Regions from separate parts of the Massilia forsythiae genome, predicted to be linked through region 2. Evidence: predicted binding sites of a transcription regulator. Region 2 holds the regulator's gene; the other holds the start of a gene.
What was found. The regulator sigma-54, encoded in region 2, starts transcription at its own class of promoters, with help from an activator protein. The targets are predictions, from matches to a motif close to TGGCANGNAANCTGCTTT.
Positions count from the first base shown of each region.

Region 1: a site for sigma-54 is predicted at 2,644-2,661, ahead of prpB (methylisocitrate lyase). Genes of this name have one in related genera too.

Region 1 covers NZ_CP051685.1:150,338-155,348, forward strand. Annotated here, with positions in the region: gene acnD (Fe/S-dependent 2-methylisocitrate dehydratase AcnD) at 1-326, opposite strand, end outside; gene prpC (bifunctional 2-methylcitrate synthase/citrate synthase) at 509-1,672, opposite strand; gene prpB (methylisocitrate lyase) at 1,709-2,599, opposite strand; gene HH212_RS00725 (cation acetate symporter) at 2,962-4,626, opposite strand; gene HH212_RS00730 (DUF485 domain-containing protein) at 4,623-4,976, opposite strand.
Region 2 covers NZ_CP051685.1:1,373,666-1,378,676, reverse strand. Annotated here, with positions in the region: gene lptA (lipopolysaccharide transport periplasmic protein LptA) at 1-222, shown strand, start outside; gene lptB (LPS export ABC transporter ATP-binding protein) at 219-1,001, shown strand; gene HH212_RS05890 (RNA polymerase factor sigma-54) at 1,004-2,503, shown strand; gene hpf (ribosome hibernation-promoting factor, HPF/YfiA family) at 2,580-2,945, shown strand; gene HH212_RS05880 (enoyl-CoA hydratase/isomerase family protein) at 3,016-4,098, shown strand; gene HH212_RS05875 (APH(3') family aminoglycoside O-phosphotransferase) at 4,127-4,918, shown strand; gene rapZ (RNase adapter RapZ) at 4,937-5,011, opposite strand, start outside.

The DNA of each region.
Region 1 (5,011 bases), 1.2 Mb from region 2:
TTGACCAGCGCCGGATTGCCGCCCTCCTGCGCGATGGCGTCGCGCAAGCCGGCCAGGTCGACCAGCGCGGTCTGGCCGAGGATGTCGTGGCACACCACGCGCGCCGGGAACCAGGGAAAGTCGAGGTCGCGGCGGCGCTCGATCAGCTGCGTGAGCGACGGCGCCAGCGCCATCGGCTCGCAGCGGCGCACCAGGTTTTCGGCCAGCACGCGCGCGGTGTAGGGCAGCTTGTCCCAGGCACCGGGCCGGATGTCCTCCACCGCGGCGCGCGCGTCGAAGTGGTGCAGGTTGGTGCCATGCAGGGGTTTGCGGTAGTTGCTGTTCATGATGATGAGTTCCGTCGTTGGTACTCCCCGTCGTCCCCGCGAAGGCGGGGACCCATGCCGAGCGTCAGAAGTCGTGACCTTGGAAGCACTCCGAACCGTCCAGGCATCCGGCTTCGAAAGCGATATATGGGTCCCCGCCTGCGCGGGGACGACGGCAGGTTTGCGTTTCGGCTCGATCGCCCTTATTTACGCTGCGCCAGCGGCACGAACTGCAGGTCTTCCGGCCCGACATAGTTCGCACTCGGGCGGATGATCTTGTTGTCGATGCGCTGCTCGATCACGTGGGCTGACCAGCCCGAGGTGCGGGCGATCACGAACAATGGCGTGAACATCGCGGTCGGCACGCCCATCATGTGGTACGACACGGCCGAGAACCAGTCCAGGTTCGGGAACATCTTCTTGACTTCCCACATCACCGATTCCAGGCGCTCGGCGATGTCGAACATCTTGGTCGAGCCGACCGCTTCCGACAGGCCGCGCGCGACTTCCTTGATCACCTTGTTGCGCGGGTCGGAAATGGTATAGACCGGATGGCCGAAGCCGATCACGACTTCCTTGTTGGCCACGCGGTTGCGGATGTCGGCCTCGGCCTCGTCCGGGTTTTCATAGCGCTTCTGGATCTCGAAGGCCACCTCGTTGGCGCCGCCGTGCTTGGGGCCGCGCAGCGCGCCGATGGCGCCGGTGATGGACGAATACATGTCGGAGCCGGTGCCGGCGATCACGCGGCCGGTGAAGGTCGAGGCGTTGAATTCGTGCTCGGCGTACAGGATCAGCGAGGTGTGCATCGCCCGCACCCACTTCTCCGGCGGTGCGAAGCCGTGCAGCAGGTGCAGGAAGTGGCCGCCGATCGACTCGTCGTCGGTTTCGACGTCGATGCGCTTGCCGTTATGGCTGTAGTGGTACCAGTACAGCAGCATCGAGCCGAACGAGGCCATCAGGCGGTCGGCGATGTCGCGCGCGCCCGAGAGGTTATGGTCGTCCTTTTCCGGCAAGGTGCAGCCGAGCACCGAGACACCGGTGCGCATCACGTCCATCGGGTGGGCGCCGGCCGGCAGCGCTTCCAGCGCCGCCTTGAGCGCCTGCGGCAGGCCGCGCAGCGATTTCAGCTTGGCCTTGTAGCCGCGCAGTTCGCCGTCGTTGGGCAGCTTGCCGTGCACCAGCAGGTAGGCGATCTCCTCGAATTCGCAGGCGTCGGCGACGTCCAGGATGTCGTAGCCGCGGTAATGCAGGTCGTTGCCGGAACGGCCCACCGAGCACAGCGCGGTGTTGCCGGCGGCGACGCCGGACAGGGCCACCGATTTCTTCGGCTTGAAGGCGGGGGTTGCGGGATGAATCTGGTCGGTCATGTGGTCTCTCCGTGGTGCTGGTTTCGCTTGTTTCGCTTATTTCGACTTGTTCTGGGCAAACAGCGCATCGAGCTTCTGCTCGAAGCTGTGATAGTCGATGCGGTCGTAGAGTTCGGCGCGCGTCTGCATCGTGTCCAGTACGTTCTGCTGGGTGCCGTCGCGGCGGATCGCCGCGTAGACGTTCTCGGCCGCCTTGTTCATGGCGCGGAAGGCGGACAGAGGATACAGCACGATGTCGACGTCGGCGCCCTTCAGCTCTTCCACCGTGAACAGCGGCGTGGCGCCGAACTCGGTGATGTTGGCCAGGATCGGCACCTTGACCGCCTGCTTGAACTGCGCATACATCTCTAGGCTGGTGATCGCTTCCGGGAAGATCATGTCGGCGCCGGCGTCGACGCAGGCGACGGCGCGCTCGACGGCCTTGTCCAGCCCTTCGACCGCCAGCGCATCGGTGCGCGCCATGATCACGAAATCGTCGTCGACCCTGGCATCGGCCGCGGCCTTGATGCGGTCCACCATTTCTCCCTGGCTGACGATTTCCTTGCCCGGACGGTGGCCGCAGCGCTTGGCGCCGACCTGATCCTCGATGTGGCAGGCGGCGGCGCCGGCCTTGGCCAGCGCGCGCACGGTGCGCGCCACGTTGAAGGCGGATGCGCCGAAGCCGGTATCGACGTCGACCAGCAGCGGCAGGTCGCACACGTCGGTGATGCGGCGCACGTCGACGAGCACGTCTTCCAGCCCGGAGATGCCGAGGTCCGGCAAGCCGAGCGAGCCGGCCGCGACGCCGCCGCCGGACAGGTAGATGGCGCGGTAGCCGGCGCGCCTGGCCAACAGGGCATGGTTGGCGTTGATCGCGCCCACGACCTGCAGCGGGTGTTCTTCACGGACGGCCTGGCGGAATGCGGCGCCTGCGGATGGGTGGGTCATGGATGGCTGTTCCTTCGATGCATGGGATGGATGACATCCCATCCCATGCAAACGGCATGCCAGCGGTCGGATGCGGAACAACCAGGCTGGTTTCAAGGAGTTACCGGCATTCCTGGCATACGTGACGTTTCAAAACCGGCACATGTTTCAAGACGTTTCAAGCAGAGGATGATTGAAACAGCGCGATCCCAAATGCGTCGTCCCCGCGCAGGCGGGGACCCATACTGAGTATCCAAAATTGGCAATGTTGAAGCATTCAGTTGCTTCCAATGTGCCGAATTCTTTTACTCACTATAGGTCCCCGCCTGCGCGGGGACGACGTGGTGGCTTGCCTGCGCCTGGTGGCGCAGGCACGATTTCGATCAATGCGCCGACGCTGCCGCCGCGCCGATACCGGTTTCCGAGCGCACTTCCTGCGCCTCGAAACCGGCCTTGTCGATCGCCGCGCGCGGGCTGCTGTCGGTCACCGAGAACAACCACACGCCGAAGAAGCCGACGGCCATCGAGAACAGGGCCGGCGAGGTGTACGGGAAGATCGCCGCCTTGTTGTGGAACACGTCGACCCATACCGATTTCGACAGCACGGTCAGGCCGACCGCCGTGGCCAGGCCGAGGAAGCCGCCGACAGTGGCGCCGCGGGTGGTGCACTTGCTCCACAGGACCGACATGAACAGCACCGGGAAGTTGGCCGAGGCGGCGATGGCGAAGGCCAGCGACACCATGAAGGCGACGTTCTGCTTCTCGAACACGATGCCCAGCAGCACGGCGATCACGCCCAGGCACAGCGTGGTGATCTTCGACACGCGCAGTTCGCTGCCCGGGGCCGGCTGGCCGCGCTTGATCACGGTGGCGTACAGGTCGTGCGACACGGCCGAGGCGCCGGACAGAGTCAGGCCGGCCACCACCGCCAGGATGGTCGCGAAGGCCACCGCCGAGATGAAGCCGAGGAACACGTCGCCGCCGACGGCTTTCGCCAGGTGCACCGCCGCCATGTTGTCGCCGCCCAGCAGCTTACCGGCGGCATCCTTGAAGCCGGCGTTGGTGCCGACCAGCACGATTGCGCCGAAGCCGATGATGAACACCAGGATGTAGAAATAGCCGATCCAGGTGGTGGCCCACAGCACCGACTTGCGCGCTTCCTTGGCACTCGGGACGGTGAAGAAGCGCATCAGGATGTGCGGCAGGCCGGCGGTGCCGAACATCAGCGCCATGCCGAACGAGATGCCGGAAATCGGATCCTTGATGAAGCCGCCCGGGCCCATGATGGCATCGCCCTTGGCATGCACTTCCACGGCCTTGGCGAACAACGCCGACGGGCTGAAGTTGTACAGCGACAGCACCGAGAACGCCATGAAGGTGGCGCCCGCCAGCAGCATCACGGCCTTGATGATCTGCACCCAGGTGGTGGCGGTCATGCCGCCGAACAGCACGTACACCATCATCAGCACGCCGACCAGCACCACGGCGATATAGTAGTCCAGGCCGAACAGCAGCTTGATCAGCTGGCCGGCGCCGACCATCTGCGCGATCAGGTAGAACAGCACGGTGACCAGGGTGCCGGCGGCGGCGAAGCTGCGCACCGGCTTCTGGGCGAAGCGGTAGGCGGCGACGTCGGCGAAGGTGAAGCGGCCCAGGTTGCGCAGGCGCTCGGCCATCAGGAAAGTCAATACCGGCCAGCCGACCAGGAAGCCGATCGCGTAGATCAGGCCGTCGAAGCCGTTGGCGAACACCGAGGCGGAAATGCCGAGGAAAGAGGCGGCCGACATGAAGTCGCCGGCGATGGCCAGGCCGTTCTGGAAGCCGGAGATGCCGCCGCCGGCGGTGTAGAAGTCGGAAGCCGAGCGGGTGCGCTTGGCGGCCCACTTGGTGATGAACAGGGTCAGCAGCACGAACAGCGCGAACATGGTGATCGCGGTCCAGTTGGTGGCTTGCTTGGTGGCTTGGCCGAGGTCGGGCGCGGCCATGGCGGCATTGGCGGCGGACAGCAGCGCCAGCGCGGCGGTGGTGCGGATCGGGGTCTTGTTCATGCGCGCACCTTGGTCGGCTGGGTGGTCGGGACGGCTTGCGCCTGGGCGGCGGCGTTGCGGTGGATGGCGTCGGTCAGTGCATCGAACTCGCGGTTGGCGCGGCGCACGTAGATGGCGGTGACGGCGATGGTGAACAGGATCACGAAGAGGCCCAGGGGCACGCCCCAGGACATGACGCCGCTGCCGATCTTGGACGCCATGAACGGCTTGTCGAACGCGTTGAGCGCGGTGAAGCCGTAATACACGATCATCACGGCCCAGGTGAGCATCCAGCCGTAGCGGGAGCGCGTCTTGACGAGCTTGTGATAATTGGGATCGCTCTTGACCCGCTGTACGAGGTCTTGTTCCATTTTTTGTCTCCAATGTTATATGCATGCCTTTGCCG
Region 2 (5,011 bases):
CTGGAAAACGGCAAGCTGTCGAGCGAAGTCAACGGCGCCTTCATTTCCTACGACAACCGCACCGAGGTGGCCAACGTGCGCAACGACGCCAGCGGCCAGACCAAGGCGGGGCAGGGCCGCAACACCATCATCATCGCGCCGCGCCGCAATGCGAATGCGGCCGCCGCGCCGGCCGCCGCCGCACCTGCCGTGGCTGCGCCTGCGGCCGAGGGCAGCCGATGATGGACGTCCGCCCCGAAGCCGCCGTGGTCGAATGCAGCGGCGGCAGCACCCTGGTCGTCAAGGGCCTGCAAAAGAGCTACGGCAAGCGCCTGGTGGTGCGCGACGTCTCGCTGCAGGTCGCCTGCGGCGAAGTGGTGGGCTTGCTCGGCCCGAACGGCGCCGGCAAGACCACCTCGTTCTACATGATCGTCGGCCTGGTGCCGTCGGACGCCGGCAGCATCGACATCAACGGCACCGACGTGACGAGCATGCCGATCCACCGGCGCGCATTGCTGGGACTGTCGTACCTGCCGCAGGAAGCCTCGGTGTTCCGCAAGCTGACGGTGGAAGAGAACATCCGCGCCGTGCTGGAGCTGCAGCGCGAGAACGGCAAGCGCCTGGGCAAGGAGCGCATCCGCGAGCGGCTCGACGAACTGCTGGCCGAACTGCAGATCGAGAAGCTGCGCGAGAGCCCGGCGCTGTCGCTGTCGGGCGGCGAGCGGCGGCGCGTGGAGATCGCGCGCGCGCTGGCCACCAATCCGCGCTTCGTGCTGCTGGACGAACCGTTCGCCGGCGTCGACCCGATCGCCGTGATCGAGATCCAGCGCATCGTGCGCTTCCTGAAGGAGCGCGGCATCGGCGTGCTGATCACCGACCACAACGTGCGCGAGACGCTCGGCATCTGCGACCGCGCCTACATCATCAACCAGGGCGCGGTGCTGGCATCCGGGCGTCCCGACGACATCATCGCCGACGAGTCGGTGCGCCGCGTCTATCTCGGCGAACACTTCCGCATGTAGTCATGAAACAGTCGCTGCAACTCAAGACCTCGCAACACCTGGCACTGACCCCGCAGCTGCAGCAGTCGATCCGGCTGCTGCAGCTGTCCACGCTCGAACTGCACCAGGAAATCGAACAGGTGCTGAGCGATAACCCGCTGCTGGAACGCCTGGACGATCCGCTCGACCGCTCGGTGCGCCTGCTGGCCGACGGCGCCATCAACAACAACGCCGGCACGTCGACGACCCCGTCGAACGAGGCGCCCAACGCGGAAGCCAACGGCCAGGAAGGCGGCGCCGCTGCCGAGAACGGCGAAGGCGGCGAAGCCAGTGGCGACGAGGGCGGCGGCGCAGCCGAAGGCGCGGATGCCGACTGGGGAGAGACGGGACGCGCCAGCGGCAATGGCGACGACGAGGACGGCCGCCCGCAGCTGGAAGCCAGTCCGGTCTCGCTGCGCGAGCATTTGATGGAGCAGTTGCGCCTGACCTGCTTCGCCGCGCGCGATTGCGCGCTGGTGGAACTGGTGATCGACGCGCTCGACGACAACGGTTACCTGGAAGAGCCGTTGGACGACATCCACGCGCGCCTGCCGCAAGAGCTGGAAGTCGAGTTCGACGAGCTGCGCACCGCGCTGGCGCTGGTGCAGAGCATGGACCCGCCCGGCGTCGGGGCGCGCAGCGCGGCCGAGTGCCTGGCGCTGCAGATCCGGCGCATGCACGGCGTGCCGCTGGTGACGCGGCGCATGGCCCTGGTCATCGTCGAGCGCTACCTGAGCTGGTTCGCGCAGCGCGAATTCAACAAGCTGAAAAAGGCGCTCGACTGCGACGACGAAGACCTGCGCGAGGCGCAGGCGGTGATCCGCCAGTGCAATCCGCATCCGGGTGCGGCATTCGCAGCGGACGTGTCCGACTACGTGGTGCCGGACGTGATCGTGCGCCGCGCCAAGGACGGCTGGAGCGTGCAATTGAATCCGGAAGTGATGCCGCGCCTGCGCGTGAACAGCGTGTACGCGTCGCTGCTGAAACAGGGCAAGAGCGAGAGCCAATTGAGCGCGCAATTGCAGGAAGCGAAGTGGCTGATCAAGAACATGCGCCAGCGTTTCGACACGATCCTGCGCGTGGCGCAAGCCATCGTCGATCGCCAGCGCAACTTTTTCTCCCATGGCGCGGTTGCCATGCGTCCCCTTGTTTTACGCGAGATAGCTGATACACTAGGCCTACACGAGAGCACAATTTCTCGGGTTACAACTCAAAAATACATGCTGACGCCGCATGGCATGTTCGAGTTGAAGTACTTTTTTGGGAGCCACGTTGCGACCGAGGCGGGCGGTGAAGCGTCCTCGACGGCAATCCGGGCTCTGATCGTGCAACTTACAGGAGCGGAAGACCCCAAGAATCCCTTATCGGATAGCAAGATTGCGGACATGCTGGGGGAGCAGGGCATGGTGATTGCGCGCCGCACGGTCGCCAAGTACCGTGAAGCCTTGAAGATTCCACCCGTCAGCCTCCGCAAATCCTTGTAGCCGGCCTTCGTATCAAGCGCTGTTCGCCGCATTTTCCCCAAAGCCCGGACAGCTGCGTATCTTCAAAGGAGTGTGTATGAATCTCACCATCAGTGGACATCACCTGGATGTAACCCCCGCCATCCGAGAATACGTACAGAACAAGCTCGAGCGCATCACCCGCCATTTCGATCAAGTGATCGACTCCCACGTCATCCTCTGCATCGACAACCTCACCGAGAAAGAAAAACGCCAGAAGGCCGAGATCAACCTGCGTGTCGCGGGCAAGATCGTGCACGTCGCCAGCGCGGCCCACGACCTGTACGCAGCGATCGACATGCTGATGGACCGTCTCGACCGGCAAGTGCAGAAGTACAAGCAGATGCTGCAAAATCACAGTCGCACGGCGCTCAAGCATCTGTCCGATGCGGGCGATGCCGACGACGTTCCCGCCACGGCATAAGCCGGCTGCAGCAACGACAACGAAGGGCGCATCGGCGCCCTTTTTGCTTGATGGACGTCCGCAAAATACCATGAACCAACACGTGCACGCCCGCGTCGTCAACCGCACCGGCATCCTGACGCTGGACCGTCCCAAGGCCCTCAATTCCCTGTCGCTCGACATGGTGCGTGCGCTCACCGCGGCGCTGCTGGCGTGGCGCGCGGACGATGGCGTCGATGCCGTCGTCATCGGCAGCACCAGCGACAAAGCCTTGTGCGCCGGCGGCGACATCCGCTTTTTCCACCAGGCCGGCGGCGCCACGCCCGGCACCGGCAGCGCGCTGCTGGAAGATTTCTTCACCGAAGAATACACGCTGAACCACCTCGTGCATTTTCATGGTAAACCGTATATATCGTTGATGGACGGCGTGGTGATGGGCGGCGGCATGGGCATCGCCCAGGGCGGCCCCGGCTGCGGCCTGCGCATCGTGACCGAGCGCACCAGGATGGCGATGCCGGAGGTGAACATCGGCATGTTCCCGGACGTCGGCGGCAGCCATTTCCTGGCGCATGCGCCGGGCCGGCTCGGCGTCTACCTGGGCGTGAGCGGCGCCACCATCGGCGCCGCCGACGCGCTGTATGCCGGCCTGGCCGACCTGTTCGTGCCCGCCGCCCGGCTGGACGGCTTGCGCGCACTGGTCGGCAGCGTGCCCGGCGCCGCACTGCCCGAAGCGATGCGCGCCTTCGCCGCGCCGTTCGCAGCGCAGGCCGGAGACAGCGAGCTGAGCGCGCAGCGCGCGTCGATCGACCGCCATTTCGGCGCTGCCTCGGTGGCGGACATCGTGGCGTCGCTGGCCGGCGACCCGGACCCGTTCGCCCAGGCCGCCCTGGCCGCGATGCGGCGCCGCTCGCCCTTGATGATGTGCGTGACGCACGCGATGCTGGCGCGCGCCGCCGGCATGGACTTTGCCGATTGCCTGCGCATGGAGCGCAGCCTGGTGCGGCGTGCGTTCGAGCACGGCGAGATCCTGGAAGGCGTGCGCGCGCTGGCGGTCGACAAGGACAATGCGCCGCGCTGGAACCCGCCGGCGCTGGAACAGGTGACGCCGGAAATGATCGAACGCTTCTTCGCACCGGTATGGCCGCCGTACGCGCATCCGCTGCGCCATCTCTGAACCGTTTCATCGATCCCTGGGAGGATGCATGGACGCCGAGTCGATACCGCCGCAGTCGATACCACAGTCATGGCGGGCATCCCTGGCCGGCTGCCGCTGGACGCGCCAGGAAACCGGTTGCTCGGAGGCGCAGGTGTGGCGCCTGGATGCGCCCGGCCGTCCCGCGCTGTTCGTCAAGGCCGAACCCGCGGGTCCGCTGTCGGAACTGGCCGACGAGGCGGCGCGCCTGCGCTGGCTGGGCGCAAGCGGCATTCCCTGCGCGCCGGTGCGTGGCGAGGCGCACCACGCCGGCCACGACTGGCTGCTGCTGGGCGCCGTGCCCGGCAGCGACCTGGAAGCGAGCGGCATCGATCCCGGTGCCGGCGTCGCGCTGCTGGCCGGAGCGCTGCGCGCGCTGCACGCGCTCGATCCGGCCGGCTGTCCGTTCGACCACCGCGCCGCGCTGCGCATCGAACGCGCCGATGCGCGCCTGCAGGCGGGCCTGGTCGACACGGACGACCTGGACCAGGGTCACCGTGGCCTGGCGCCGGTCGAGCCGTTGGCGCGCCTGCGCGCGCAGGCGCCGCTGCGCGAAGAGCCGGTGGTCGCGCACGGCGATGCCTGCCTGGCGAACGCGATCGTGAACGAGGGCCGCTTCAACGGCTGGATCGATTGCGGCAGGCTGGGCGTGGCCGACCGCTGGCAAGACCTGGCGCTGGCCACGCGCGACATCGGCGACACCTGGGGAGAAGAATGGGTCGCGCCCTTCCTGCGCGCCTACGGCGCCGCACCGGACCCGGCGCGCAATGGGTTCTACCGCTTGCTCGACGAATTCTTTTGAAACGCCGCGCCGTTCAGGTCAGGGCTGTTCGCGGTGCCGCACCACTACCCGCTCGCTGTCGCTGAAGTAGGCGCCCAGGCGTTCCGCCATGTA